DNA from 3 places in the Streptomyces sp. NPDC048392 genome. Region 2 is predicted to be linked to each of the others. Evidence: riboswitches for the same ligand, from Rfam matches in the RefSeq annotation. Region 2 holds a riboswitch; each other region holds the start of a gene.
The links. Region 2 has a riboswitch for cyclic di-AMP ahead of rpfA (resuscitation-promoting factor protein RpfA). Riboswitches for the same ligand answer to the same signal wherever they lie in the genome.
Positions count from the first base shown of each region.

Region 1: it holds a riboswitch for cyclic di-AMP, as region 2 does, so the genes downstream of both, ACGFYH_RS04630 (transglycosylase SLT domain-containing protein) here and rpfA (resuscitation-promoting factor protein RpfA) in region 2, are expected to answer to the same signal.
Region 3: it holds a riboswitch for cyclic di-AMP, as region 2 does, so the genes downstream of both, ACGFYH_RS29340 (M23 family metallopeptidase) here and rpfA (resuscitation-promoting factor protein RpfA) in region 2, are expected to answer to the same signal.

Region 1 is NZ_JBICYB010000002.1:170,577-179,995, reverse strand. Features, by position in the region: gene ACGFYH_RS04650 (ABC transporter permease) at 1-665, opposite strand, end outside; gene ACGFYH_RS04645 (ABC transporter ATP-binding protein) at 652-1,635, opposite strand; gene ACGFYH_RS04640 (outer membrane lipoprotein carrier protein LolA) at 1,724-2,956, opposite strand; gene ACGFYH_RS04635 (polyprenyl synthetase family protein) at 3,334-4,344, opposite strand; cyclic di-AMP (ydaO/yuaA leader) riboswitch at 5,070-5,238, shown strand; gene ACGFYH_RS04630 (transglycosylase SLT domain-containing protein) at 5,243-5,743, shown strand; gene ACGFYH_RS04625 (HAD family hydrolase) at 5,810-6,619, opposite strand; gene ACGFYH_RS04620 (GNAT family N-acetyltransferase) at 6,894-7,958, shown strand; gene ACGFYH_RS04615 (glycosyltransferase) at 7,987-9,419, shown strand, end outside.
Region 2 is NZ_JBICYB010000035.1:43,663-53,081, forward strand. Features, by position in the region: gene ACGFYH_RS31175 (nucleoside triphosphate pyrophosphohydrolase) at 1-414, shown strand, start outside; gene ACGFYH_RS31180 (cytochrome P450) at 411-1,718, shown strand; gene ACGFYH_RS31185 (transglycosylase family protein) at 1,862-2,890, shown strand; cyclic di-AMP (ydaO/yuaA leader) riboswitch at 3,073-3,239, shown strand; gene rpfA (resuscitation-promoting factor protein RpfA) at 3,243-3,971, shown strand; gene eno (phosphopyruvate hydratase) at 4,256-5,536, shown strand; gene divIC (cell division protein DivIC) at 5,642-6,124, shown strand; gene ACGFYH_RS31205 (DUF501 domain-containing protein) at 6,175-6,717, shown strand; gene ACGFYH_RS31210 (exopolyphosphatase) at 6,714-7,676, shown strand; gene ACGFYH_RS31215 (NAD(P)/FAD-dependent oxidoreductase) at 8,073-9,419, shown strand, end outside.
Region 3 is NZ_JBICYB010000030.1:60,317-69,735, forward strand. Features, by position in the region: gene ACGFYH_RS29325 (dihydrofolate reductase family protein) at 1-650, shown strand, start outside; tRNA gene ACGFYH_RS29330 (tRNA-Met) at 720-793, shown strand; gene ACGFYH_RS29335 (PP2C family protein-serine/threonine phosphatase) at 1,007-2,233, shown strand; cyclic di-AMP (ydaO/yuaA leader) riboswitch at 2,458-2,615, shown strand; gene ACGFYH_RS29340 (M23 family metallopeptidase) at 2,627-3,661, shown strand; gene ACGFYH_RS29345 (aldo/keto reductase) at 3,848-4,792, shown strand; gene ACGFYH_RS29350 (PrsW family glutamic-type intramembrane protease) at 4,800-6,266, opposite strand; gene trmB (tRNA (guanosine(46)-N7)-methyltransferase TrmB) at 6,272-7,180, opposite strand; gene lhgO (L-2-hydroxyglutarate oxidase) at 7,238-8,461, opposite strand; gene ACGFYH_RS29365 (MFS transporter) at 8,567-9,419, opposite strand, start outside.

The sequences.
Region 1 (9,419 bases), on a different contig from region 2:
AACAGGCCGAGGGCCGCGACGCCGACGAGTGAGGCGGCCACGACCAGCGCGATCAGCAGCGCCCTCCCCAGGCCCTCGGTGTAGGTGATCCGGGTGCCGGAGATGGTGATCAGGTCACCGACCGGGAACAGCAGCGCGCCGACCGCGAGCGCCGAGACCGCGACCACCAGGGTGGCGGCGAGGCAGAAGGCGAGCACCGTGGCGTACTTGGTGAGCAGCAGCCGGGAGCGGCCGGACGGGGCGACCAGGAGGTAGCGGAGCGTACCCGCGCTCGACTCGCCCGCGATCGCGTCGCCCGCGACGACGCCGATGGCCATCGGCAGGAAGAACGGAAGGGTCGCGGCGAGCGCGGTGAAGACCAGGAACAGCCCGTTGTTGCTGATCTGCGCGATGAACGCCGGTCCCCCGCCGCCTCCTCCCCCGCCACCGAGCGAGGACCCGTCGCTCGTCTCGATCTTCACGGCGATGCCCACCAGGACCGGCACGGCGGCCAGGACCGCCAGCAGGGCGAGGGTGCGCCAGCGCCGGAACGTGGTCAGCAGTTCGCTGCGGAGGAGGCCCAAGGACCACAGCGGGCTCGGGTCCCGCGCCGCACCCGGGTCCCGTACCGCACCCGACGCCGCCACCCGGGGCGTCGGCTCCTCAGGCGCTTCAGCCCGCGACATCGAAACCCTCCCCGGTCAGCGCCACGAACGCGTCCTCCAGGGAGGCCCGTTCCAGGACGAAGCCCCGGACCCGGACACCGGCCGCGACCAGTGCGGCGTTCACCTCGGCGAGGTCGCGCTCCGGCGGCTCCGACGTCACCCGGTCCTCGGCGACGACCACGTCGGCTGCCCCCTGCTCCTTCAGCACCCGGGCGGCCTCGCCCGCGTCCGGCGTGGTGACCACCAGCCGGCCGCGCGCCCCGGCCGCCAGGTCGGCGACCGCGCCCTGGGTGATCAGCCGCCCCCGAGCCATCACCGCGGCGTGGGTGCAGACCTGCTCGATCTCGTCCAGCAGGTGGGAGGAGAGGAAGACGGTGGTGCCGTCGGAGGCCAGTTCACGTACGAGGGCGCGGATCTCGCGCATGCCCTGGGGGTCGAGACCGTTGGTCGGTTCGTCCAGGACGAGGAGACGGCGCGGCTGGAGCAGCGCGGCGGCCAGGCCCAGCCGCTGCTTCATGCCGAGCGAGTACGCCTTCGCCCTCTTGCCGCCCGCGGCCGCGAGCCCCACCCGCTCCAGCGCCGCCGACACCCGTGCGCGCCGGGTGCGCGGGTCGGCGGTCGGGTCGGCGGCGTCGTAGCGCAGCAGGTTGTCGCGCCCGGAGAGGAAGCCGTACAGGGCCGGGCCCTCGATGAGGGCGCCGACCCGGGGCAGTACGGTGCGGGCCGCGCGCGGCATGGGCCTGCCCAGGACCCGGGCGCTGCCCGAGGTGGGTTCGATCAGGCCCATCAGCATGCGGATGGTGGTGGTCTTGCCCGAGCCGTTGGGGCCGAGGAAGCCGAAGACGCTGCCCGCCGGGACGGTCAGGTCCAGACCGTCGACGGCGAGTTGTCCGCCGCGGTAGCGCTTGGTGAGCGCGCGGGTGGCGATGACGGCGTCATCCGCGCGCTCCGTGTCCGGGCGCTCCGGCTCCGCGGCGGGCGGTCCGGCCATCGGCTCCCTCGTTTCGTCCTCTTCGCCGAACGGCGGGTACTGCGCACTTCCCACTGCTTACCGCGTACCGCTTCCCACTGCTCGCCGCCTACCGCGCGGCGTCGGCCGCCTTCACCAGCGCGTCCTTGGTGACCGCGCCGGCGTAGACCTTGCCGTCGTCCGTGATCAGGGCGTTGACCAGGCGGGTCTTGAAGACCGTGCCCGAGCCGAAGTCGCCCTTGACCTGGTCGCCGAAGGAGCCGAGGAAGCCGCCGAGGTCGCCGCCCGCGGTGGCCATGGGCAGGCCGCCCCGGGCGCCGGTGTCGAAGGTGGCGATCGCGTTCCAGCCCTCGCCGACGACCTTCAGGCCGTCCGTCGCCTTCAGACCGTCCATCTCCTCGGCGAGGTCGCCCTCGGCCTTGCGCCCGTGCTCCGTGGCCTGGTCGGTCCCGTCGCCCTCGGTGACCTTCGCGCCCTTGGGCGGGGTGAAGTCGAACGTCGACGCGTCCGGCTTCGCGAAGCTGACCTTGGTGAAGCCCGCGTCCACGACGGCGGCGCCGCCGCTCGCCGGGGTCAGCGTGAACTTCAGCGGCGTGCCGGTCTCGGCGTCCACGGCCACGGTGATCGCGCCGACCGTGGAACCGTCCTGCCTGGGCTCGACGACCAGCCGGTACGCGTCCCGGCCGGCCACCTGTGCGGTGCCGCCCACGGTCACGGACGTGGTGTCGTCGATCGCCTCGAGTGCCTGGTCGGCGAAGTCCTTCGGAGTGGCCGGCACGTCCTTCTCCGGCCGTTCGGCGCCGGCGGAGGCGGAGGAGTGGTAGACCTCGTTGGACTTGCTGTCGTAGCCCCAGACGTCCTTGCCGTTGTGGATCAGGCTGTACTCGGCGGCGTTCTCCAGCAGGGACAGCTTCTGCCGGTCGGGGCCGTCGGCCGCGACGCGCAGCGTGTGGCTGCCGGACACCAGCTCGGTGAGCTTGGCCGACGGGTCCGCGGCGGAGCCCTCGCCGTCCCCACCGAAGCCCGGACCGCCGGACATTCCGGACATCAGGCCGCTCTCCAGCCCGCCGAGGTCCGGGAGGCCCAGGTCCGTGCTGATCCGCACCGTGCCGGACATCTGCTGGACGTCCGACTCGGCGATCTTCTCGATGAGCTGCTCCGCCGTGATCTTCGGCAGGTCGGGGTCCCCGGAGTCGGCCAGCGCGGGGACGAGCCCGATCGTCGCGGCCGCCACTCCCATCACCGCGACCGGGACGACGTACCGCGCGGCCCTGCGGCGTCCGGCCCGCAGCTCCTCGCCCTCCCCGGCGCCCGTGTTGTCGTCGTTGTCGATCGGTGTCATGTGTGCCCTACCTCCGTCGTCGGCGGCGGCTGTCTCGCGACCTCGCACTCGTTACCCGTGAGCCGCCATTCTCACCCGAATCGGTGAGGACTGGTGTTTTTCCGTGGTGTCCATCTGACCAAATCACCGGAGCGGAAGCGTCAGACCGGGGGCTCAACTCCGCCTACTCCTGCGGGATGACACGGAGGGTCGACGCCTCCCCCGGCCCGTAGGGGCTGCCGTACGCCACTCGGCGGCGGACGGCCGCCACCCGTGACGCGCACCACCGGCAGCACGCCACCGGCGGGGCACCGGCGGTACGGCACGTCAACGGGACGGCACGCACGCCACAGTCGGGCGGGCCGACGGCACGGTCCGGCAGGCCGACGTCCGCGTGCTCAGCCGGCCCGGTGCACCACCGCGTCGCACAGCTCCACCAGCGCGGCCTTCGCGTCGCACTCCCGCAGCGGGGCCAGCGCCGCGCGGGCCTCTCTGGCATACCGGACGGTGTCGCGCCGGGCCTGCTCCAGTGCGGGATGGGCGCGCAGCAGGCGCAGCGCCTCGGCGTGCCGCGTGTCGTCGCCGAGGTCGGAGTCGAGCAGCTCGCACAGCGCGATGTCCTCCGCGAGCCCCAGCCGGGCCGCCCGCTCGCGCAGCCGCAGTACGGGCAGGGTGGGGATGCCCTCGCGCAGGTCCGTCCCGGGAGTCTTGCCGGACTCGTCGGAGTCGGAGGCGATGTCCAGGACGTCGTCCGCGAGCTGGAAGGCGACCCCGAGCCGCTCGCCGTACTGGGTCAGCACGTCCACCACCGTCTCGTCGGCGCCGGACATCATCGCGCCGAACCGGCAGGAGACCGCCACCAGCGAGCCCGTCTTGCCGCCCAGCACGTCCAGGTAGTGGTCGACCGGGTCCCGGCCGTCCTGCGGGCCTGCCGTCTCGAGGATCTGTCCGGTGACCAGCCGCTCGAACGCGAGAGCCTGGACCCGGACCGCCTCGGGGCCGAGGTCGGCGAGGATCTGCGAGGCGCGGGCGAACAGGAAGTCGCCGGTGAGGACCGCGACCGAGTTGTCCCAGCGGGTGTTCGCGCTGGGCACCCCACGCCGCACGGCGGCCTCGTCCATCACGTCGTCGTGGTACAGCGTGGCGAGGTGGGTCAGCTCCACGACGACGGCCGAGGGCACGATCCCGGGCGCGTAGCGGTCGCCGAACTGGGCGGAGAGCATCACCAGCAGCGGACGAAAGCGTTTCCCGCCGGCTCGCACCAGGTGCTGGGCGGCCTCCGTGATGAACGGCACCTCGCTTTTGGTTGCCTCAAGCAACCCTTCCTCGACAGCAGCCAATCCGGCCTGGACATCGGCTTCCAGAGCCTGGTCCCGCACGCTCAGCCCGAACGGCCCGACGACGGTCACGAGGGGTCTCCTGTCTGCTGGTGTCTATTGCCGGTTACCTGGTTTGTCGATAGGTCGCTGCCACCACTCAAGTCAGCGTATCCGGTCACGTTTCGATCACCGCTAGCGCCCACCGTTACAGGCCGGTCGGTATCAGATCATGAACGGTATGTTTTTGATCAGGTGATATGAGCAGATTTTGATTGATATCACCAAGGGGTGACCCGGACCCCGGGGTGCGGGCGGGCGGGAAGCCGCCACCGAAGATCCCATTACTCCCCCCAACGGCCCGCACGCCGGGAACGTCACCCGCCCGGCACCCGCGCACACCCGGCAGGCGCGCCGCGCGACTCCTCCCCGACCACCGCCCCACCCGCTTCCCGGCCTCTCTTTCCCACCCCACTCCTCACGCCGCTTCCCCCTCTTCTCCGCCCGACACCCGAAGCCGACCTCACCCATGGCCGGTTGGCGCGGAGTTGGACCTAATGCCCGTTTTGCCGTGCTTATTGAAGCCAGTGAGTTGGCTCACTCCGGGTCAGCCACGGGCAACCCTGCCGGAACCTGTGCCCTCCCTTTGCCCCGCAAGCGAGTTGGGACTTGGCAACAGCAAAGGATCAAGAGCTTCAAACGCCTCAGACCAAGGTCAACAGGCACGTTGGGTGATTCCTGCACTTGTTCCGGACATGTGCTCTCGCATACGTTCCCGGCCTGTCGGGCGGACGCCGAATCCTGCCACCGCCCGGACGCACAGTCATCCACCCAACAAACTCGCAGGCAGGAGCGGGGGACCCAGGTTAGTCGCCGCACCGGTCACCACCGGAGCGGCTCGGGGTGAAGCCGTACCCGTCAGGGCACGGCCGGGCACCTCCCCGCCCGAACCCGACAGCTCACCTCGCAGGCGTAAGGAGAGGGACACCGCATGTCTGCCAACGGTCAGAACCGTCACGCCCGCACCAGCCGCCTCGCCCGCAAGCTCGCCGTGGCCGGCACCGGTGCCGCGGTGCTCGCGCTGCCGCTCATCGGCGCCACCACCGCCTCCGCGGCCACCCCGGCCGCCGCCACGACCGCCACGACCGTCACCACGGCGGCGACGACGTACCCGGACAACCTCGACGGCTGGATCCGCGAGTCGCTCGACATCATGGCGCAGCACGGCATCCCCGGGAGCTACGACGGCATTTACCGCAACATCATGCGGGAGTCCTCGGGCAACCCGTTCGCCATCAACAACTGGGACATCAACGCCATCAACGGCACCCCGTCCAAGGGGCTGCTCCAGGTGATCGACCCGACCTTCCAGGCGTACCACGTGCCCGGCACCTCCTGGGACCCGTACGACCCGGTCGCCAACATCACCGCCGCCTGCAACTACGCGGCCGACCGCTACGGCTCGATGGACAACGTCTTCAGCGCGTACTGAGTCCTCGGCGCGTACTGAGCCGACGGCCGCGGCGGCCGCACCGGAAGGACCGCCGCAGCGGCCGCACTAAGAGGTACCGAAGATCCGATCGAGGACGACGGCCACGCCGTCGTCCTCGTTCGCGAGGGTGACCTCGTCGGCCACCGCCTTGAGTTCGGGGTGGGCGCCGGCCATCGCGACGCCGTGGGCCGCCCAGTGGAACATGGGGATGTCGTTGGGCATGTCGCCGAAGGCGATCGTCCCCTCCCGCTCCAGGCCGAGCCGCTCGGCGGCCAGCGCCAGGCCGGTCGCCTTCGTGATGCCGCACGGCTGGAGCTCCACCGTGCCGGGCCCCGACATGGTGACCGTCGCGAGGGAACCGACCACCGCGCGCGCCGTCGCCGCCAACTCGTCGTCACCCAGTTCGGGATGGCGCAGCAGCACCTTGCTGATCGGGGTGCTCCACAGCTCGTCGCGCCGCTCGACGCGCACCGCGGGCAGTGTCGGGTGGGGCATCAGGTAGCCCGGCTCGATGAGCGTCAGCCCGTCGACGCCGTCCTGGTCGACCGCGGCGTGCACCTGGCCCACCTCGGCCTCGATCTTGCCGAGCGCGGTCTCGGCCAGCTCCCGGTCCAGAGTGACCGACCACAGCATCCGGTGCGCGCCGGCGTCGTACACCTGCGCGCCCTGCCCGCACACCGCGAGCCCCGTGCAGCCGAGACGGTCGAGCAGATTCCGCGCCCGGGGTGCGGGCCGGCCCGTCACCACCAGATGCCGCGCACCGGCCCCGGTCACCCGCGCCAGCGCGGCCAGCGACCGGTCGGAGACGGTGTCGTCGCCGCGGAGCAGCGTGCCGTCCAGGTCGGTGGCGACGAGTGAATATGCGGTGCGGTCCATGATCAGAGAATACGGACACCGCACCCGTCCAACTCACCCGCGACCGCTTCCGAACGAGGAGGTAGCGAGTGCGTTCGGACCCGCACGAGGATGCACGGAGACGCCCGATCATGTCCGAAACCTGACACATCATCGGCTAAAGCCGGTTAAAGGCCTGTGCACCGGTTGGCAACAACATGGACCGCTACCTACCCCTCCGGGCGGCCCGGGGGTACCTTCCTGTTGTTCAGGGGGACTTGATCGGGGGGTCGGGTTGAACAGCGGACGCGTACGTGTGCTCCGGCCACAGGAGCTGGGCGAGGGGGAGCGGGAGCACTGGCGCGAGCTGCGTGCCGAATCGACGGCACCGCGCAACCCCTTCATGGAACCGGAGTTCACCGACGTCGTGGGCCGGGTACGGCCGCGGGCGCGGGTGGCGGTGGTGTACGACGGCGGTGAGGCGGCCGGTTTCCTGCCGCACGAACGGGGTCCGCTGGGCCAGGGCCGGGCCATCGGGCTGGGGGTGTCGGACTGCCAGGGCGCGGTACTGCGCCAGGGCCTCGCCCCGGACCTGCGCGAACTGCTGCGGGCCTGCTCCCTGTCGAGCTTCGCCTTCGACAACCTGGAGGCGGAGCAGGAGTTGTTCGTGCCGGCCGCCGCCGACGAGCACACCACCTACGTCATCGACGTCGAGAAGGGCTACGAGGCGTACGAGAACGTCCTGCGCGCCCAGTCCCCGAAGTTCCTGAAGTCCACCCTCGCCAAGGAGCGCAGGCTCGGCCGTCAGGCCGGGAACGTCCGCTTCGTGTTCGACGAGCGGGACCCGGCGGCGCTGCGCACGCTCATGGAGTGGAAGTCGGCCCAGTACCGCAGGACGGGCCGCCGGGACCGGTTCGCACAGGAGTGGATCGCCCGGCTCGTGGCTCGGCTCGCCGGGACCCGGGCGCCGGAGTGCACCGGCACGCTGTCCGTGCTCCACGCGGGCGGCCGGCCGGTCGCCGCGCACTTCGGACTGCGTTCGGCGACGGTGCTGGCCTGCTGGTTCCCGGCGTACGACCCGGAGTTCGCGAGGTACTCGCCGGGGCTCGTGCTGCATCTGCGCATGGCCGAGGCCGCGGCCGCCGAGGGCATCGGCCTGCTCGACCTGGGGCGGGGACCTGCGGAGTACAAGGACGCGCTGAAGACCGGTGAACTGCCCGTGTACGAGGGGGCGGCGACGCGTGCGGGGACGGGCGCCGCGCTGCACTGGCTCGGCCGGGAACCGGCCCGGCGCGCGCACGGCTTCGTACGCGACCGGCCCCGGCTGGCGTCGCTGGCGGCACGGACGCTGAAGGGCGCGGCCCGGCTGCGCCGGTCCTGACGGAGGGCAACCACGAGGGGGTGGGCGCATGGCCGGTACCGGACGTGCGCGGCGAAGGGCTCGGTGGGAGACACGGCGGGAGGTGGCGGGGTTCCTCGGCATCGGGCCGGTGCAGGTCGCCGAGCTGGACCTCGACGGTGACGACGCGGGTGAGGCCGAGGAGGCGGTGCTCAGACCGGGCCCGGGGAGTCCTCCGGTCACGTCCGGTGCGGTGTTCTTGCTGGTCAGACGGGCGGGCCGGCCCGTCGGCACCCTGGTCGGGCAGGTACCCGGGGGAGCGCACCCGACGCGGGTGCTGGCCGGGCTCGCCCGCGAGCTGCAGGGCGGGGAACCGCCCGGGCCGCAGGGCCAGGAGCCTCAGGACCGGGAACCGCCCAGGCCGCAGGACGGGGAGCCGCAGGACCGGGAGCCGCAGGGCGGGGAGCCGCTGGGGCCGTCGGTCTCGCGGTCCGCCGCGCGGGCCGTCGCGCGGGCCGTCGCGCCACCGGCCTCGCGGTCCGCCGCGCCGTCGGCCGCTCCGCCGTCCACCAGTGTCGTGGTCGCCACCCGGGAGCGTGCTGACCGGCTCGCCCGCGCCCTGGACTCGCTGCTCGCGCAGGACCACCCGGACTTCGACGTCGTCGTCGTCGACAACGCGCCCCTGACCGGCGAGACCCGGGAACTGGTCGAGCGGAAGTACGGCGAACGGGTCCGGTACGTGTGCGAACCGGTGCCCGGCCTCGCCGTCGCGCACAACCGGGGTCTGGCGCTGGTGCGGGGGCAGGTGGTCGCCTTCACCGACGACGACGTGGTGGCCGACCCACGCTGGCTCAGCGAACTGACCGCGCCCTTCGCCGCCGACCCGCGTTTGGGGTGTGCCACGGGGCTGATCCTGCCTGCGCGGCTGCGTACCCCCGCCCAGGTGCTGCTGGAGAGCCACGGCGGCTTCGCCAAGGGCTTCACCCCGCGGACGTACGACCCGGAGCGGCCGCCCGCCGACGAGCCGCTGTTCCCCTTCACCGCCGGCCGGTTCGGCTCCGGCGCCAACATGGCCTTCCGGACGGCGGTGCTGCGGGCGGTCGGCGGCTTCGACCCGGCGACCGGCGCGGGCACGCACGCGCGGGGCGGCGACGACCTCTACGGCTTCGTCCGCGTCCTCGCCCAGGGGTGGCGGCTGCACTACACGCCCTCGGCACTGGTCTGGCACCACCACCGGGAGACCTGGCGGGACCTGGAGGCCCAGGCCTTCGGCTACGGCGCGGGCCTCACCGCGTATCTCACCGCGCTCCTGGTGAACCGGCCCGCACTGCTGCCGGCCCTCCTCGTCCGACTACCGGGCGGGCTGGTGTACGCGCGGGGCCTCACCGCCGTACGGGAGGCAGGGGGCGACGGCTCGCCCGGCGCCCACGACGACCGGACCCACCCCTGGCCGAGGCGCCTGTCCCGGTTGCAGCGCCGGGGCATGCTGTACGGGCCCGCCGG
Region 2 (9,419 bases):
TTCCACGCCCGCATCGCGGAGGAGGACGCCGACGCCCCGTTCTCGGTCGACGACGTGGCCGGCACCATCGTCGCCAAGCTGATCCACCGCCACCCCCACGTCTTCGGCGACGCGACGGCCGACACCCCCGAAGAGGTCCGCGCGCACTGGCTGCGCACCAAGGCCGACGAGAAGCAGCGCACCTCGGTCACCGAGGGCGTCCCCCTCGGCCAGCCCGGTCTCGCCCTCGCCGCCAAGCTCGCCTCCCGGGTCCGCACCGCGGGCCTCCGGGTGCCGATGCCCTCCGGCGAGGGCATCGGCTACGAACTGCTCGCTCTCGCCGCCCGCGCCGAGGCGGAGGGCACCGACCCCGAGGCCGCCCTGAGAGCGGCGGCCCGGGCGTACCGGGACGCGATCAGGGCGGTCGAGGGATGACCGGGGGCCCGCCCGTCCCCGGCCCCGTTCCCGAGCTGTTCACCCGGGAGTTCGCGAGCGACCCCTACCCGGCCTACGCCTGGCTGCGTGAGCACGCCCCCGTGCACCGCACCCGGCTGCCCAGCGGCGTGGAGGCCTGGCTGGTCACCCGGTACGCCGACGCGAAGCAGGCCCTCGCCGACCCCCGGCTGTCCAAGAACCCGGCGCACCACGACGAGCCCGCGCACGCCAAGGGCAAGACCGGCATTCCGGGGGAGCGGAAGGCCGAGCTGATGACCCATCTGCTGAACATCGACCCGCCCGACCACACCAGGCTGCGCCGACTGGTCAGCAAGGCGTTCACGCCCCGCCGGGTGGCCGAGTTCGCACCCAGGGTGCAGGAGCTGGCCGACGACCTCATCGGCCGGTTCGCGGGCACCGGCTCCGCCGACCTCATCCACGAGTTCGCCTTCCCGCTGCCCATCTACGCCATCTGCGACCTGCTCGGTGTCCCCCGCGAGGACCAGGACGACTTCCGGGACTGGGCGGGCATGATGATCCGTCACGGGGGCGGTCCGCGGGGCGGGGTCGCGCGGTCGGTGAAGAAGATGCGCGGCTACCTCGCCGACCTCATCCACCGCAAGCGCGCCGCGCTGCCGCCCGAGCCCGGACCCGGCGAGGACCTCATCTCCGGCCTGATCCGCGCCTCCGACCACGGCGAGCACCTCACCGAGAACGAGGCCGCCGCGATGGCCTTCATCCTGCTCTTCGCGGGCTTCGAGACCACGGTCAACCTCATCGGCAACGGCACCTACGCCCTGCTCACCCACCCCGTCCAGCGGGAGCGGCTGCAGACGTCCCTGGCCGCGGGCGAGCGCGGCCTGCTGGCGAGCGGTGTCGAGGAACTCCTGCGCTACGACGGACCGGTGGAGCTGGCCACCTGGCGTTTCGCCACCCGGCCGCTGACCCTCGGCGGGCAGGACGTCGCGGCCGGCGATCCCGTCCTCGTCGTCCTCGCCGCGGCCGACCGGGACCCGGAGCGGTTCACGGACCCGGACACCCTCGACCTCGCCCGCCGCGACAGCCAGCACCTCGGATACGGGCACGGCATCCACTACTGCCTCGGCGCCCCGCTCGCCCGGCTGGAGGGCCGGACGGCGCTGGCCACGCTCCTCACCCGCCTGCCGGACCTCCGCCTCGCCGCGGACCCGGCCGAACTGCGGTGGCGCGGCGGGCTCATCATGCGAGGCCTGCGCACCCTGCCCGTCTCCTTCACACCGTTCGCGTCGTCCGCCGACAACGTTGCGTCGCCGACGCGAAAGTGACACACGCTCAACTCTGTGATCTTCACGTGATCTGCGCGGCATGAACTTGTGACAAGCGATGATCTGCCTATACGTTCACGGATCAGCGTGGTGCCGAGCGTCATCGGCCGCGCTGCCCCCGTCGTCTCGTGAAAGGTCGTCGCATGCTCTCCGGGAACGGTCGTCACCGCCGCCCCCGCCAGGCTCCCGCCCTGGTCGTCGCCGCCGGAGTGACCGGCTCCGCCATCGCGATCCCGCTGCTCGGCGCCACCGGCGCCCACGCGGCCGGCTCCGCGAACTGGGATCAGGTCGCCGAATGCGAGACCGGCGGCGCCTGGAGCCAGAACAGCGGCAACGGGTACTACGGCGGCCTGCAGCTGTCCCAGGAGGCGTGGGAGCGGTACGGCGGCCTCCAGTACGCCCCCAGTGCCGACCAGGCCAGCCGCTCGCAGCAGATAGGGATCGCCGAGAAGATACAGGCGGACCAGGGCATAGCCGCCTGGCCGACCTGCGGTCTGCTCGCGGGCCTGGGCAACGGCCCGGGGGTCGCGGACAGCGGCTCGGACGCGGCCGGTGACGGTGCGTCGGAGGGCTCGGGCACCTCGGGGAAGACGGACGCCGTCAAGCCGTCCGGAACGCCCTCGGCCACCGAAACGCCCGAGTCGTCCCAGTCGTCCGAGTCGACCGGCTCGTCCCGCTCGTCGGACTCGTCCGCCTCCACCGGGACGTCGGACCCGAACTCCGAAGTGTCCTCTTCCTCGCCTTCGCCCTCTTCTTCGGCGTCATCTGACACCGCCTCCGATGTCACGTCCGGTGACACGGGCCAATCCGTCGAGCCGGACACGTCCGCGGAATCCGGCTCCGCCGCCGGCGCCGGACCGCAGGGCGCCGAGGCCTCGTCCGGCTCGGGCCGGCACCGCGGCGACGGCGCGGGCGAGGGCACGGTGAAGAGGGGGCTCACGGACAGCACGTCGGGGCGGCACGCCTCGCGCGACGCGGAGTCGGGGGAGACCGGGGACGGCTCGTACATCGTGCGCGCCGGCGACAGTCTCTGGGCCATCGCCGACTCCTTCGGTGTCGACGGCGGATGGCGTGCGCTCTACGTCGGCAACGAGAAGGTCGTCGGTGCCGACCCGGACCGCATCCTGCCCGGTCAGACGCTCACGGTTGCGGGCGAATCGGGCGAAAAGTAGGGGGAGTTCGCGTCACGGTTAGAGATCGTATGTCCCTTTTGGATCTCGTGAGAGATAGGTCTCAGAAGCCGTGATCGTCTTTGAAAATCCGCGGAGCGCGTGTCTACGGTCGAGACGCTCGCCATCGCGGGCCCCGACAGCCGCAACGCCGAATCCTGCCAGCGGCCGTACGGGAACAGTCGTCGCGTCAAGCGCCGAAGGCAGGAGCGGGGGACCCAAGGTAAGCGCCGCACCGGGCAGTTGAGCCGGAGCGGCTAGGGGTGGAGCCGAGTTCCGTGAGGAACCCGGCCGGGCAACTCAACCGGCCCGAACCCGACAGCTCACCTCGCAGGCGTCGGTGAGGGGATCAACCATGCTGTTTTCCGGCAAGGGCAAGCACCGTCGCCCGTCCAAGGCCACCCGTGTCATCGCCGTCGCCGGCGTCACCGGTGCCGCCGTCGCCGCCCCGCTGATGGCGGCCGGCAACGCCTCCGCCGCCACCGCGTCCGAGTGGGACGCCGTCGCCCAGTGCGAGTCCGGCGGCAACTGGTCCATCAACACCGGCAACGGTTACTACGGCGGTCTGCAGTTCTCCGCCTCCACCTGGGCCGCCTACGGCGGTACGCAGTTCGCCTCCACCGCCAACCAGGCGAGCAAGGCGCAGCAGATCCAGATCGCCGAGAAGGTTCTCGCGGGCCAGGGCAAGGGTGCCTGGCCGGTCTGCGGCACCGGCCTGTCGGGCGCCGCGTACACCGGTGGCGGCTCCGAGAGCCAGAGCAGCGGTTCCGGCAGCTCGGAGAGCTCGCAGAGCCAGAGCAGCGGCTCCACCGCCGAGCGCTCCACCGAGCAGAAGGCCTCCCGCTCCGCCGAGCGTCCGGCCGCGGAGCAGAAGACCGGGAAGAAGAAGACCGTCACCACCCCGACCGGCAAGAAGGTCGAGAAGGGTGACGGCGAGTACAAGGTCGTCAAGGGAGACACCCTCAGCTCGATCGCCGAGGAGCACGACGTCAAGGGCGGCTGGGCGAAGCTGTTCAAGCTGAACGACGACATCGTCGACGACGCCGACCTGATCTACCCGGGCCAGCAGCTGCACCTCAAGTAAGCGGCGGCCCCCCGCCACTCCCGCCCCGGTGCGTGTTCCCCCGTACGCACCGGGGCGGGATTTTTGCGCCCGGCCCGTGTCGCGTTTCCGTCCTCCGGTTCCGTACCGGTTTCCGGAAACGTCTTTGTTCCGTTCGGAAACAATTTACTCTCGGTTCTGTCCAGCGGGTGGTCGATCGGCTGGCCGATCGCCCGGAGCCGGTTAGGCTCGGTCCCGCAGAGCCGCCGCGGTCCTGCGGGACCCGCGCGTCACACCGAAGCGTCACATTGAAGAAGGAGATGCTCGTGCCGTCCATCGACGTCGTCGTAGCCCGGGAAATCCTGGACTCCCGAGGCAACCCCACGGTCGAGGTCGAGGTCGGCCTCGACGACGGCAGCACGGGTCGTGCCGCCGTTCCGTCCGGCGCCTCCACCGGTGCCTTCGAGGCCATCGAACTCCGTGACGGCGACCCCAGCCGTTACCTCGGCAAGGGCGTCGAGAAGGCCGTGCTGGCCGTCATCGAGCAGATCGGCCCGGAGCTCGTCGGCTACGACGCCACCGAGCAGCGCCTGATCGACCAGGCCATGTTCGACCTGGACGCCACCGACAACAAGGGCTCGCTCGGCGCCAACGCCATCCTCGGCGTCTCCCTCGCCGTCGCCCATGCCGCCTCCGAGGCCAGCGACCTGCCGCTCTTCCGCTACCTGGGCGGTCCCAACGCGCACCTGCTGCCGGTGCCGATGATGAACATCCTGAACGGCGGCTCGCACGCCGACTCCAACGTGGACATCCAGGAGTTCATGATCGCCCCGATCGGCGCGGAGTCCTTCTCCGAGGCCCTGCGCTGGGGCGCCGAGGTCTACCACACGCTCAAGAAGGTCCTGAAGAACAAGGGCCTGGCCACCGGTCTCGGCGACGAGGGCGGCTTCGCCCCGAACCTCGGCTCCAACCGCGAGGCCCTCGACCTCATCCTCGAGGCGGTCAAGGAGGCCGGCTACACGCCCGGCGAGCAGATCGCCCTCGCGCTCGACGTCGCCGCCTCCGAGTTCCACAAGGACGGCTCCTACACCTTCGAGGGCAAGGAGCGCACCGCCGTCGAGATGACCGAGTACTACGCCGAGCTGGTCGAGGCGTACCCGCTGGTCTCCATCGAGGACCCGCTGTTCGAGGACGACTGGGACGGCTGGAAGGTCCTCACCGAAAGGCTCGGCGACAAGGTCCAGATCGTCGGCGACGACCTGTTCGTCACCAACCCGGAGCGTCTGGCCCGTGGCATCGAGGAGGGCGCCGCCAACGCCCTGCTGGTCAAGGTCAACCAGATCGGTTCGCTCACCGAGACCCTGGACGCCGTGGAGCTGGCCCAGCGCAACGGCTTCAAGTGCATGATGTCCCACCGCTCCGGCGAGACCGAGGACGTCACCATCGCCGACCTCGCCGTCGCCACCAACTGCGGCCAGATCAAGACCGGCGCCCCCGCCCGCTCCGAGCGCGTCGCCAAGTACAACCAGCTGCTGCGCATCGAGGAGATCCTCGACGACGCCGCGGTGTACGCGGGCCGCAGCGCGTTCCCCCGCTTCAAGGGCTGAGCGCCGCTCTCGTAGGCAGCGTCGTACGTACGTCCCCGTACGCGGTCCCGTACCGTGTGCGGGGACGTACGCACGTAGGACGACGCACGAATGCGGAGGCGGGACATGGCGGTGAAGGACCGGGACCGTTTCTCCACCGCGACCAGGATCCGGATCATCGGGGAGCAGACCGCGGCCCGGGTCTACCGCTCGCAGACCAGGCGCCAGGCCCGGCGCTCCCGGCTGACCGGCCGGGCCGCGCTGCTCGCGATGGTGTTCTGCTCGCTCGTCGTGGCCCTCGCCTATCCGACACGGCAGTACGTCGCCCAGCGCGCCGAGATCGCCGATCTCCAGCGGGAGCAGCGGGAGACCCGGCAGCGGGTCGAGGACCTGCGCGACCTCAAGGCACGCTGGCAGGACGACGCCTACGCCGAGCAGCAGGTCCGGCTGCGGCTGCACTATGTGATGCCGGGGGAGACGGGGTTCGTCGTCGTCGACCCGGACGCGGCCGAGCAGGCCCGCGCCGAGGCCGGCGCGGCCGACCGCCCCTGGTACCGGAACGTGTGGGACGCGGTCGACAAGGCCGACGCCGCCGCCCGCCGGCCGTGAAAGCGACCGCGCCGGCAGTGACTCAACAGGAAGACCAGTAGAAGACAGTCATGCAGACTCCCCCGCCGACCACCCCGCGCACCGAGCCGACCGACGCGGACGTGGCGGCCTTCAAGCAGCAGCTCGGGCGGCCCCCGCGCGGCCTGCGCGCCATCGCGCACCGCTGCCCGTGCGGGCAGCCCGACGTCGTGGAGACGGCGCCGCGCCTGCCCGACGGCACGCCCTTCCCGACGCTGTACTACCTGACGTGTCCGAAGGCGGCCTCGGCGATCGGCACGCTGGAGGCGAACGGCGTGATGAAGGAGATGACCGAGCGGCTGGGCACCGACCCCGTCCTGGCCGCCTCCTACCGCGCCGCGCACGAGGACTACATCCGGCGCCGCGACGAGATCGGGGAGCTGAGCGGCTTCCCGAGCGCGGGCGGCATGCCGGACCGCGTGAAGTGCCTGCATGTGCTGGTCGCCCACTCGCTGGCGGCCGGTCCGGGCGTCAACCCGCTGGGCGACGAGGCGATCGCGATGCTGCCCGAGTGGTGGCGCAAGGGGCCGTGCGTGTCCCGCACGGACGCCACGGACGAGGAGGGCGGCAAGTGACCCGGGTCGCCGCCATCGACTGCGGCACGAACTCCATCCGGCTGCTGGTGGCCGACGCGGACCCGGCGACGGGCGGACTGACCGATCTGGACCGCCGCATGACCATCGTGCGGCTCGGCCAGGGCGTCGACCGCACCGGGCGGCTGGCGCCCGAGGCGCTGGAGCGGACCTTCGCCGCCTGCCGCGAGTACGCCGAGGTCATCAAGGGACACGGCGCCGAGCGGCTGCGCTTCGTGGCCACCTCCGCCTCCCGGGACGCGGAGAACCGGGACGACTTCGTGCGCGGCGTGCTGGACATCCTGGGCGTGGAGCCGGAGGTCATCTCGGGCCGCCGGGAGGCCGAGTTCTCCTTCACCGGAGCCACCAGGGAGCTGGCCGGCCGCGACGACCTGGACAGGCCGTACCTCGTCGTCGACATCGGCGGCGGCTCCACCGAGTTCGTCGTCGGCGACGACCACGTGCGCGCCGCCCGCTCCGTGGACGTCGGCTGCGTCCGGTTGACCGAGCGGCACCTGGTGCACGACGGCGTGGTGACGGACCCGCCCACCGGGGCGCAGGTCGCCGCGATGCGGGCCGACATCGAGGCGGCTCTCGACCTCGCCGGGCGGACGGTGCCGCTGCGCGAGGCGCGCACCCTCGTGGGGCTGGCCGGGTCCGTGACGACGGTGTCCGCGATCGCTCAGGAGCTGCCGGAGTACGACTCGGCCGCCATCCACCACTCCCGCGTCTCCCACGACCGGGTCCGGGAGATCACCGACCGGCTGCTGCGCTCCACCCACGCCGAGCGCGCGGCGGTCCCCTCCATGCATCCGGGCCGGGTCGACGTGATCGCGGCCGGGGCCCTGGTGCTGCTGTCGGTCATGGAGCGGACGGGCGCGCAGGAGGTGGTCGTGAGCGAGCACGACATCCTCGACGGCATCGCGTGGTCGGTCGCGCAGGGGTTCCGCGGTGCGGTCTGAGCAGGACGGACGACGATTGAGCGGGGATCGGGGGGCCTTGCGGGCTCCTCGGTGACGTCCCGTCGGGAAAGTTCGTGAAGTTCTTCACAAGGAATTGGGCCCTGTCGGACGACGAAAGCGCGCCCGTTGACCCCTTTGGGGTTTCAACTGCCCTTTGAACGTGTTCAGGACGGTGTTCCGAGGGGGTCCCGCAAGACCCTCGCGGGAGGCTGGTCCACCGTCCCGGAGGGGCGGATGTGCAGCTCAAGCGGCATTGACAACGGGGTCCCCTACACGCTGGTTCCGTCTCCCGCCATGATCTCCGTCACGTCGGCGGGGGATGGTAGCACAGCCGCCACCGAAGCTTGTGAAGGGGCGCACGAACCACCCCCCTCAGCCGGGTGGATACTCGATGGCATGAGCACCACGGAGCGTCCCAGGATCCTCGTAGTAGGCGGTGGGTACGTAGGCCTGTACGCAGCTCGACGCATCCAGAAGAAGATGCGTTACGGCGAGGCGACCGTCACCGTCGTCGACCCGCGGTCGTACATGACCTACCAGCCCTTCCTCCCCGAAGCCGCCGCCGGCAGCATCTCCCCGCGGCACGTCGTCGTCCCCCTGCGGCGCGTGCTTCCGAAGGCGGAGGTCCTCACCGGCCGGGTCACGACCATCGACCAGGACCGCAAGGTCGCCACGATCTCCCCCCTGGTGGGGGAGGCGTACGAGCTGCCGTTCGACTACCTGGTCATCGCGATGGGCGCGGTCTCCCGCACCTTCCCGATCCCCGGCCTCGCCGAGCAGGGCATCGGCATGAAGGGCATCGAGGAGTCCATCGGCCTGCGCAACCACGTGCTGGAGCAGCTCGACAAGGCCGACTCCACCACCGACGAGGAGATCCGCCGCAAGGCGCTCACCTTCGTCTTCATCGGCGGCGGTTTCGCCGGCGCGGAGACCATCGGTGAGGTCGAGGACATGGCCCGCGACGCGGCCAAGTACTACAACAACGTCTCCCGCGAGGACATGCGCTTCGTCCTCGTGGACGCCGCCGACAAGATCCTTCCCGAGGTCGGCCCCAAGCTCGGCCAGTACGGCAAGGAGCACCTCGAGGGCCGCGGCGTCGAGGTCTACCTGTCCACCTCCATGGACTCCTGCGTCGACGGCCACGTGGTGCTGAAGAACGGCCTGGAGGTCGACTCCAACACCATCGTGTGGACGGCCGGTGTCAAGCCCAACCCGGCGCTCACCCGCTTCGGTCTGCCGCTGGGTCCCCGCGGTCACGTCGACTGCGAGCCGACCCTCCAGGTCAAGGGCACCGACTACATCTGGGCCGCGGGCGACAACGCCCAGGTGCCGGACCTGGCCGGCCGCAAGGCGGGCAACGAGAACGCCTGGTGCCCGCCGAACGCCCAGCACGCGCTGCGCCAGGCCAAGGTCCTCGGCGACAACGTGATCTCCGGCATGCGGGGCTTCCCGCAGAAGGACTACCGCCACGCCAACAAGGGCGCGGTGGCTGGTCTCGGCCTGCACAAGGGCGTCGCGATGATCGTCATGGGCAAGATGAAGATCAAGCTCAAGGGCCGTCTCGCCTGGTACATGCACCGCGGCTACCACGGCATGGCGATGCCGACCTTCAACCGGAAGATCCGCGTCTTCGCGGACTGGACGCTCGGCATGTTCCTCAAGCGCGAGGTCGTCTCCCTCGGCGCGATCGAGACGCCGCGCGAGGAGTTCTACGAGGCCGCCAAGCCGGCGCCGGCCGCCGCG
Region 3 (9,419 bases), on a different contig from region 2:
CCCAGCTGCTCCAGCGGGAACTCGCCGACGAACTGCAGCTCGTCCTCGCGCCGCTGTTCGTGGGGGACCCGGCCGCGCCCCGCCTGTTCGGGCCCGGTGCCTATCAGGGCGGGCGGCTCGCGCTGGTGGAGTCCCGGCGGATCGAGGACGTCGTGCTCATGCGGTACCGGCCCACCGCCCCCGGCACCGGCGAGGGCGTGAGCGCCGCCGACCGGCACTGGCTGGCGCTCGCCTGCGAGCTGGCCGAGCTGTGCCCGCCGTCGGAGACGGCGTTCAGCGTGGGGGCGGTCGTGGTCGCCGCCGACGGGAGCGAGCTGGCGCGGGGGTATTCGCGGGAGGTCGGTGATCCCGCCGTGCACGCCGAGGAGGCCGCGCTCGCGAAGGTCGACCCCGAAGATCCCCGGCTCGCCCGCGCCACCGTGTACAGCAGTCTCGAGCCCTGTGCCCGCCGGGCCTCCCGGCCCGTGCCCTGCGCCCGGCTGATCCTCGACGCCGGGGTGCGCCGCGTCGTCACGGCCTGGCGGGAGCCGGACACCTTCGTACCGGGGGCGGACGGGAGCGGGATGCTCGCCGAAGGGGGCGCCGCCGTCGTCGTACTGGCCGGGTACGAGGAGCGGGCCAAGGCGCCCAACCGCCACCTGGAGGGGTAGGGAGACGGGGCAGGGAGACGCCGATGTGCATTCCGCCCCCGGGATGACGTACAGTGGTGAACACAACGGCGCGGGGTGGAGCAGCTCGGTAGCTCGCTGGGCTCATAACCCAGAGGTCGCAGGTTCAAATCCTGTCCCCGCTACTGAAGGCCGAGGGCCGGAATCCGAAAGGGTTCCGGCCCTCGGTGCGTTTCGGGCCACCCGTCACGGCCCGCCCCGCGCGCCCGCTGCGCGTCGTCATCCGGTCGGCCCCTCACCGCTCGCCGCCCGCCTCCCCTCCGGGAAACCTGGAGTACCGGACGGCAAGCGGCGCGGACGTGCGGGGTGGCGGGAGACGAGTGGTGCGGCCAGGTGACGTGGACGACGAGGGAGTGGCCGCCAGAGCCGGTGGCAGGCTCCCCGGCGATCCCGTGCCCGACCCGGGTCTCGGCTCCGGCGACGAGGCGCGGCCCGTGTCGCCCCCCGGGGCGCCGCCGCGTCGGCGGACCAGGTACGGGCGGGCCCTCCTGTACGCGCTCCCCGCACTGCTGATCGTCGTCGCCGTCCTGTACGACATCTTCACCCCGCGGTACTTCACCGCCGGTCCCCTCTACACGGCCGCGCCCCTGATCGCCGCCCCGATCTACTCACGGCGCGGCACGGCGCTCACCGGTGTCGCCGTGGTCGCCGCGGTGATCGGTCTCCAGCTCGGCAAGGGCGTCATCCACTACGTCGACTCCCTCACGGAACTGATCACCATCGCCACGGTCGCCGTGCTCGCCGTCCTCGTCAACGGCCTCGTCCGCCGCAGCGACGAGCGCCTCGTCTCCGTCCGCGAGATCGCCGAGGCCGCCCAGCGCGCCGTACTGCCCCAACCCGCCGAGCGGATCGCCGGTTTCGAGGTCGCCGTCTGCTACGAGGCCGCGCAGGCCGACGCCTTCATCGGCGGTGACCTGTACGCGGTGCAGGACAGCGCCCGCGGCGTCCGGCTCATCGTCGGGGACGTGCGCGGCAAGGGCATGGGCGCGGTCGCCGCCGTCGCCGTCGTGATCGGCGCCTTCCGCGAGGCCGCCGAGCAGGAGGCGACGCTGGAGGCGGTGGCGCAGCGGCTGGAGCGGGCGCTGGCGCGCGAGGGCACCCGGCGGGACGGGCTGGACGCCTTCGAGGGATTCACCACCGCCGTCCTCGCCGAACTACCGCACGGCGACGGCACCGTCCGCATCGTCAACCGCGGCCACCCACCCCCTCTCCTGCTCTACGCCGACGGCACCCTCGGCCCGCTGCCCGCCCGCGAGTCGGCGCTGCCGCTCGGCATGGGCGAGCTGGGCGTGTGGCCCGACCGGGCGGAGGAGATCGCCTTCCCCGGTGGGGCCACACTGCTGCTCTACACCGACGGGCTGACCGAAGCCCGGGACGCGAAGGGCGAGTTCTACGATCCGCAGGAGCGGCTGGCCGGCCGCGTCTTCCGTCACCCGGCGAAACTGCTCGACGCCCTCGCCGAAGACGTGCGCAGGCACTCCGGGGGCGGCATGGCGGACGACATGGCGCTGCTCGCCGTACGGCGTCCGCCGCACGGCAACCATGATCAATGTCACGAGTCGTGACAGCACGACCCCCCTCCGCATAACAACTGATACACCGTCAGGAGAAAGTGCGGTGAAGGGGAATACTGATGCCCGGTCAACTCGCCCGGTTTTCACCGTTCGTGGGGTGTACGTCCCGCCCGTTTTCGTTAATGATCAAGAGGAACGGCTTGGAAACCGTGCCCCCCGTCTATTAACGTTCGATAACGCAGCGCGGTCGTCCCAGCCGTCACAGAAGGCGGCTCCGTGCGCACGCGCCGAATCCCGCAAGGGAACCGGGGAACCACCACATTGGGGTGAATCGGGCGTATTGGTGCCGTGGAAACACGGTCGGCACCCGCCCGTAGGAGACCTTCCTGCTCCGAACCCGTCAGCTAACCCGGTAGGCGAAAGGAAGGAAAGGAGTACGCCCACGTGGCGTCCAACCGGCCTGCCCCCGAGGCCCCGTTCGTGTCCAGCGGGCACGACACCGACATCTTCGGCCATGACGCCCGCCGCGCCGAAGAGGGCCCCTGGGAGGAGTGGAATCCCACCGCGGAATCCATCCGTCCCGTGCGCGGCCGGCACCGCGTCGCCAAGCAGCGCGGCGGGCTCGCCCGCAGCTCCACCGTCCTCGGCGTCGGTGTCATAGCCGCCGTCGGCGCGGGCGGCATGGCCAGCGCGCAGACCGGCAAGCCGCCGGTGTCCATCTCCATGCCGGACCTGCCGAACGTCGGCTCCCTCATCTCCGACGACGAGGAGCCGGAGCCCGAGAGTCCCGCCGCCCCGCTCAGCGGCATCGCCGCCGCCGCGGACACCGGCGAGGACACCGCCACCACCGGCGCCGGTGAGTCGCTGCGGGCCCGGATCATGGCGCAGGCCGAGCAGCAGCAGGCCCAGGTCGAGAGCAAGGCCGCCGCCGAGGCCGCGGCCGCCGCCGAGAAGAAGGCCGCGGACGCCGCCGCCAAGGCGGAGAAGGAGGCCGAGGCCAAGGCCGCCGCCGCCAAGAAGAAGGCGGCGGAGGAGGCCGCGAAGAAGGCCGAGGCCGAACGGCTCGCGGAGCTGGCCAAGCAGTACACGCTGCCGACCTCCTCGTACACGATCTCCTCCACCTTCAACCAGGCCGGTTCCCTGTGGGCCTCCGGCCACCACACCGGCCTCGACTTCGCCGCCCCCACGGGCACCCTGCTCAAGGCGGTGCACAGCGGCACGATCACGTCGGCCGGCTGGGACGGGTCGTACGGCTACAAGACCGTGCTCACCCTCGACGACGGCACCGAGCTCTGGTACGCGCACCAGTCCTCCATCAGCGTCAGCGTCGGCCAGAAGGTCGCCACCGGCGACGTCATCGGCCGTGTCGGCGCCACCGGCAACGTCACCGGTGCCCACCTCCACCTGGAGGTCCACCCGGGCGGGGGTTCCGGCATCGACCCGATGGCCTGGCTGCAGGGCAAGGGCCTCGCCCCCTGACCCGCACCCGCTGACCCGCACCGCTTCCGGCCCCGCTGGTCCCTCCCGGTCCCTCCTGGTCCCCCCCGGGCACCCACTGGTCCCCGGCGGTCCTGACGGCGGCCCCCCGACGTCAGGACCGCGGTTTGCGGGCTTTTTGCGTGCGCGCCGGAATGGTCCGCTCCGGTGCGCTCGTTGACGCGATACATGACTTCTCTGCGCAAACTCGGCTCCTCCGACCTGGAGGTCTTCCCCCTCACCCTCGGCGGCAACGTCTTCGGCTGGACCGCCGACGAGGACCAGTCCTTCGCCGTCCTGGACGCCTACACGGCGGCCGGCGGCAACTTCGTCGACACCGCCGACGTCTACTCGGCCTGGGGCGAAGGCCTCAGCGGCGGCGAGTCCGAGACGGTCCTCGGCAAGTGGCTCGCGTCCCGCGGCCACCGCGACGACGTCGTCCTCGCCACCAAGGTCAGCCAGCACCCCGAGTACCCGGGCCTGTCCGCCGCGAACATCAGGGCCGCGGCCGACGCCTCGCTGCGCCGCCTGGGCACCGACCACATCGACCTCTACTACACCCACTTCGACCAGCCCGAGGTGCCGGTCGAGGAGATCATCGGCGCGCTCGACGAACTCGTGAGGGCCGGCAAGGTGCGGCACATCGCCGCCTCCAACATCTCCGCCGAGCGGCTCGCGGCGTCCCTGGAGTTCTCCGACCGCGAGAGCCTCGCCCGGTACGTGGCCCTCCAGCCGCACTACAACCTGGTCTCCCGCGACACGTACGAGGGCGGGCTGCGCGACCTCGCCGAGCGGGCGGGCCTCGCCGCCGTGCCGTACTACGCCCTCGCGGCCGGTTTCCTCACCGGCAAGTACCGGCCGGGCACGACCGTCGACAGCCCGCGCGCCGGTGGCGCGGCGAAGCACCTGGAGACCGAGCGCGGGCGACGCGTACTCACCGCCCTGGACGAGATCGCCGAGGCCCACGACGCTCCCGTCGCCACGGTCGCCCTGGCCTGGCTGGCCGCACAGCCGACGGTGGCGGCGCCGATCGCGTCCGCGCGCACGGTGGAGCAGCTGCCGGCGCTGCTGGGCGTGGCCGAGCTGAGCCTGACGGAGGACGAGGTCGGCAGGCTGACGCGGGCGTCCGACTGAACGGACGCTACGGCCGGTGGGGGCGGGGCGGCGCGTCCGGACTGTGCGGCGAGTGCGAGCCGTAGGGGGCGTACGGGGTGTACGGGGCGTAGGACGGGTGCGGAGCGTAGGCGGCCGGCGCGGTCTGGGGCGGGTACGGCGTCGGGTGACCGCCGCCGGGCGCCCCGTAGGACCCGTGCGGCCCGTATCCGTGCGGCCCGTATCCGTGCGGCCCGTATCCGTGCGGGTACGCCCACGGCGGGACGGGCTGTGGCACGGGCGGCGCCGTGGCGCGGGCCGCGTAGTCCAGTGCCGGGCGGGCCATGCCCCGCAAGCGCCACAGGGCGTCCAGCAGTTCCCGCTCCCGTAGGGCGAAGTCGGCGCCCGCCCTGCCCCGGCGCCCGCGCTGCCGCAGGAACGCCACCGAGGTCGCGCAGGCCTGGTACCGCGCCACCGCCCGCGCCCCCTCCTTCCCGGCGTGCCGGCGGGCGTACTGCCGTGCCATGCGGCGGGCCCGCATCGAGCCGAGCGCGTACGGCTCCGCGGGCGCCAGCCACCCGGCCGCGGCGTACGCGGGCAGCTCGGCCCGTACGGTGCCCAGCTCGCGCTGCCGGGTCCAGATCACCAGCCAGGTCAGCAGGCCGAAGGACGGCACCATGAACGCCGCGTACACGGCGAAGAAGCCGTACTCGCCGAACGCGGCCGAGCCGTTCCACAGGGCGTGCATGCCCATCGCGAGCAGCAGCCCGGCCAGGGGGAGCAGGGACCGGCGCAGGCGGTGCCGGCCCGCGGAGAGTGCGGCGATGCCGAAGCCGATGCCGGTGAGGACCGTGAACAGCGGGTGCGCGAACGGCGACATCACGACGCGGACGAAGAAGGTCGCCGCGGTGACGGAGGCGATGCCGCTGTCGCCGGTGAGCTGGTCGGTGCCGAAGGCGGTGCCCAGGTAGAGGATGTTCTCGGTGAAGGCGAAGCCGGTGGCGGTGACCCCGGCGACGACCACGCCGTCGACGATGCCGGTGAAGTCCCGTCTGCGGAAGAGGAAGACCAGGACCACGGCGGCGGCCTTGGCGGACTCCTCGACGACCGGGGCTATGACCGTGGCGCCCAGGGTGTCCGCGCCGGCGGGGTCGGCGGTCGCGGTCGCTATCCACCGCGTCGCGAAACTGTTGGCGACGATCGCTATCAGCGCCGCCGCGCAGGCGCCCCAGGCGAAGCAGAACAGCAGGTTCCGCCAGGGACCTGGATCGACCCGGTCCAGCCAGCGGAACGCGGCCGTCAGCAGCGGCACCGGCAGGACGGCCAGGCCGAGTCCCACCAGGAACCCCTGCGTGCCGGTCTGTTCGCGGACCAGGGCCAGGATCACCAGACCGGGGAGCGCGAGCAGGGTGATCAGCGCGCCGTAACGCACCCAGGTGCGCTGCCACCAGTGCGTATGCCGGTGCGGATGCGCGGACGGACGCGTGGGATACGGGGGGACAGGTGGCCACGGCATGGACCCTAACCGGTGGGGGGCCGCTCCTTGTGCCCGTCCTCGTTCCGATCAGGCCGCCGGTCCCCGTGGGGTACGCGGCGGAAGAGCAAGTCGTTCACCACATGCCCCTTGTCCAGCCCCTGGGCCTCGAAACGGGTCAGCGGCCGGTGGGCGGGGCGTGGCGCGAAACCGCCGCCGGGCACGGTGTTCTCGAAGCCGGGATGCGCGGTGAGCACGTCGAGCATCTGCGCGGCGTACGGCTCCCAGTCGGTGGCGCAGTGCACGAGGGCCCCCGGGGCGAGCCGGGCCGCCGCCAGGGTCAGGAACTCCGGCTGGATCAGCCGGCGCTTGTGGTGGCGCTTCTTGGGCCACGGGTCGGGGAAGTAGACGCGCAGCCCGGCGAGGGAGTCGGGGGCGAGCATCTCGCGCAGCAGGATGATCGCGTCGCCGTTGCCGACCCGGATGTTGGACAGACCTCCCCCACTCTCGGCTCCGCTCGGGCGGGAGGACCCCCACCGCTCCGCGAGACCGAGCAGGTTGCCCTGTCCGGGGGTGTGGACGTCGACGGCGAGGATGTTGGTGTCCGGGTCGGCGGCGGCCATCCGGGCGGTGGCCTCGCCCATGCCGAAGCCGACCTCCAGGACGACGGGGCGGTCGTTCCCGAACAGCTCGGCGAGGTCGATGACCCGCCGGCCGTCGATGTCCAGCCCCCACAGGGGCCACAGCCGCTGCAGCGCGTCCGCCTGCCCGGCGGTCACCCGGCTCCGCCGGGGCTGGAAACTGCGGATCCGCCGCTCGAAGTGCGACCCGGCGGGATCGGCCTTCGGCCCGTCCGGGAAGCGGGGCTCGCCCTTGGCACGGACGTGCCGCAGGGGGGCGCCGGCGGACGGCTGAGCGGACGGCCGGCGGGTCTCGGGGACATGGGAATCAGTCACAATGAGGCAATTTTACGAGGGACGCGGCGGTGGGTGCCCGGTGCGGTCGGCGTGCGGTCAGTGTGCGGCCAGTGCGGTCAGCGCCCGGCGGGCCACCTCGCGGCCGATGGGCAGGGACGCGGTCGCCGCGGGCGACGGCGCGTTCAGGACGTGCACCGCGTGGGCGCCCTCCTTGATCAGGAAGTCGTCCACCAGCGTCCCGTCCGCCAGCACCGCCTGGGCCCGCACCCCGGCGGGCGCGGCGACCAGGTCGCTTTCCGTCACCGCCGGCAGCAGCCTGCGGACCGCCGCCGTGAACGCGCTCCTGGACAGCGACCGCCGCAGCTCGCCCGCCCCGTACCTCCAGTGCCGCCGCGCTATCCGCCACGAGCCCGGCCAGGCCAGGGTCGCGCCCAGTTCGCGGGGGCGCACCACGCCCCAGCCGTATCCCTCGCGGGCCAGCGCCGGTACCGCGTTCGGCCCGACGTGCACGCCCCCGTCGATCCCCCGGGTGAGGTGCACGCCGAGGAACGGGAACGCCGGGTCCGGCACCGGATACACCAGCCCCCGCACCAGCTCGGGCCGCGCCAGCTCGTAGTACTCGCCCCGGAAGGGCACGATCCGCATGCCGGGGTCGTCCCCGGTCAGCCGGGCGATCTCGTCGCAGTGCAGCCCCCCGCAGTTGACCAGGACCCGGGCCCGCAGCACGTCCCCGGCGCGGGTGCGGACGGCGACGCCGAGGCCGGGCCGCCGGTCGACGTGCCGCACCTCGGCGCCGTAGCGGATCTCCGCGCCGGACGCCCGGGCCAGCTGCCGGGCCACCGCTCCGTAGTCGCAGATGCCGGTGGTGCCGACGTGTATGGCGGCCAGGCCCCGCACCTGCGGCTCGTACTCCTGGATCTGGCAGGCGCCCAGCTCGCGCACCGGTATGCCGTTCTCCCGGGCGCGCTGCACGAGGGAGTGCAGGCGGGGCAGCTCGGCGCGGTCGGTGGCGACGATCAGCTTGCCGGTGACGGCGTGGGCGATGCCGTACTCGGCGCAGAACTTCACCATCTCGGCGGCGCCCCGGACCGCGTAGCGGGCCTTCAGCGAGCCCGGACGGTAGTAGACGCCGCTGTGGATGACGCCGCTGTTGCGGCCCGTCTGGTGGCGGGCCGGGCCAGGCTCCTTCTCCAGGACCGTGACACGGGTGCCCGGGGCGGCGCGCGTGATCGCGTACGCCGTCGACAGGCCGACGATCCCGCCGCCGACCACCAGCACGTCGCAGTCGTACGCGATGCTCCGAACGATCCTCGCCCGCACTCGTCCTCCTCCCGGCACGCCCCCGGCCCGTCTCCCGGGTTCGATACTGCACTGCGCCACTGACAACGCCCTCAAACCCGGCAGGGGCGGCGGATCGGGCCGGAGTCAGGCCGGAGTCACCAGCAGGGGCCGGGCGCGCTCGCGCAGCTCCACCACGCGCGGCTCGTCGCCGTACGGCTCCAGGCGGTGCAGGAGGTCCTTCACGTACTCGGTGGTGCGGGCCGAGGAGATACGGCCGGCCACCTCGACCGCCCGCACGCCCTGCTCGCAGGCCGCGTCCAGATTGCCCGACTCCAGCTCGGCCACCGCCGAGACGACGAGTCTGAGGCCGTGCGAGCGTACGAACTCCTCCGTCGGTTTCGACAGAGCCTGCTCGGTGAAGCGGCGGACCTGGCGTGGTGCCTTCAGGTCGCGGTAGCACTCGGCCGCGTCGGCGGCGAACCGGTCGTAGGAGTAGAAACCCAGCCACGACGGGTCGCTGTCACCCGGACGGGCGCGCTCCAGCCAGCTCTCGGCGGCCTTCAGAGCGGCGCCGGCCGCCACCGCGTCGCTCGCCCGCGCGTGGGCGCGGGCCTCGACCAGGCGGAAGAAGCTCATGGTGCGGGCCGTGGCCAGGCCCCGGTTGCGCTCCAGGGCGGCCTGCGCGAGGTCCACGCCCTCGTCGCCGAAGCCGCGGTAGGTGGCCTGCAGGGACATGGAGGCGAGCACGTAGCCGCCCAGGGGGACGTCGGCCGCCGCCCGGGCCAGACGCAGGGCCTGGATGTAGTACCGCTGGGCGGCCTCCTGCTGGCCGGTGTCGAACGCCATCCAGCCGGCCAGGCGGGTCAGCTCGGCCGAGGCGCCGAACAGGGCACGGCCGACCTCGTCGGAGTAGGAGCCGAGGAGCAGGGGCGCCGCCTCGACGCGTAAGCACTCGGGGACCATCGACGAACGCCAGTCGCCGCCGCCGTACTTGGAG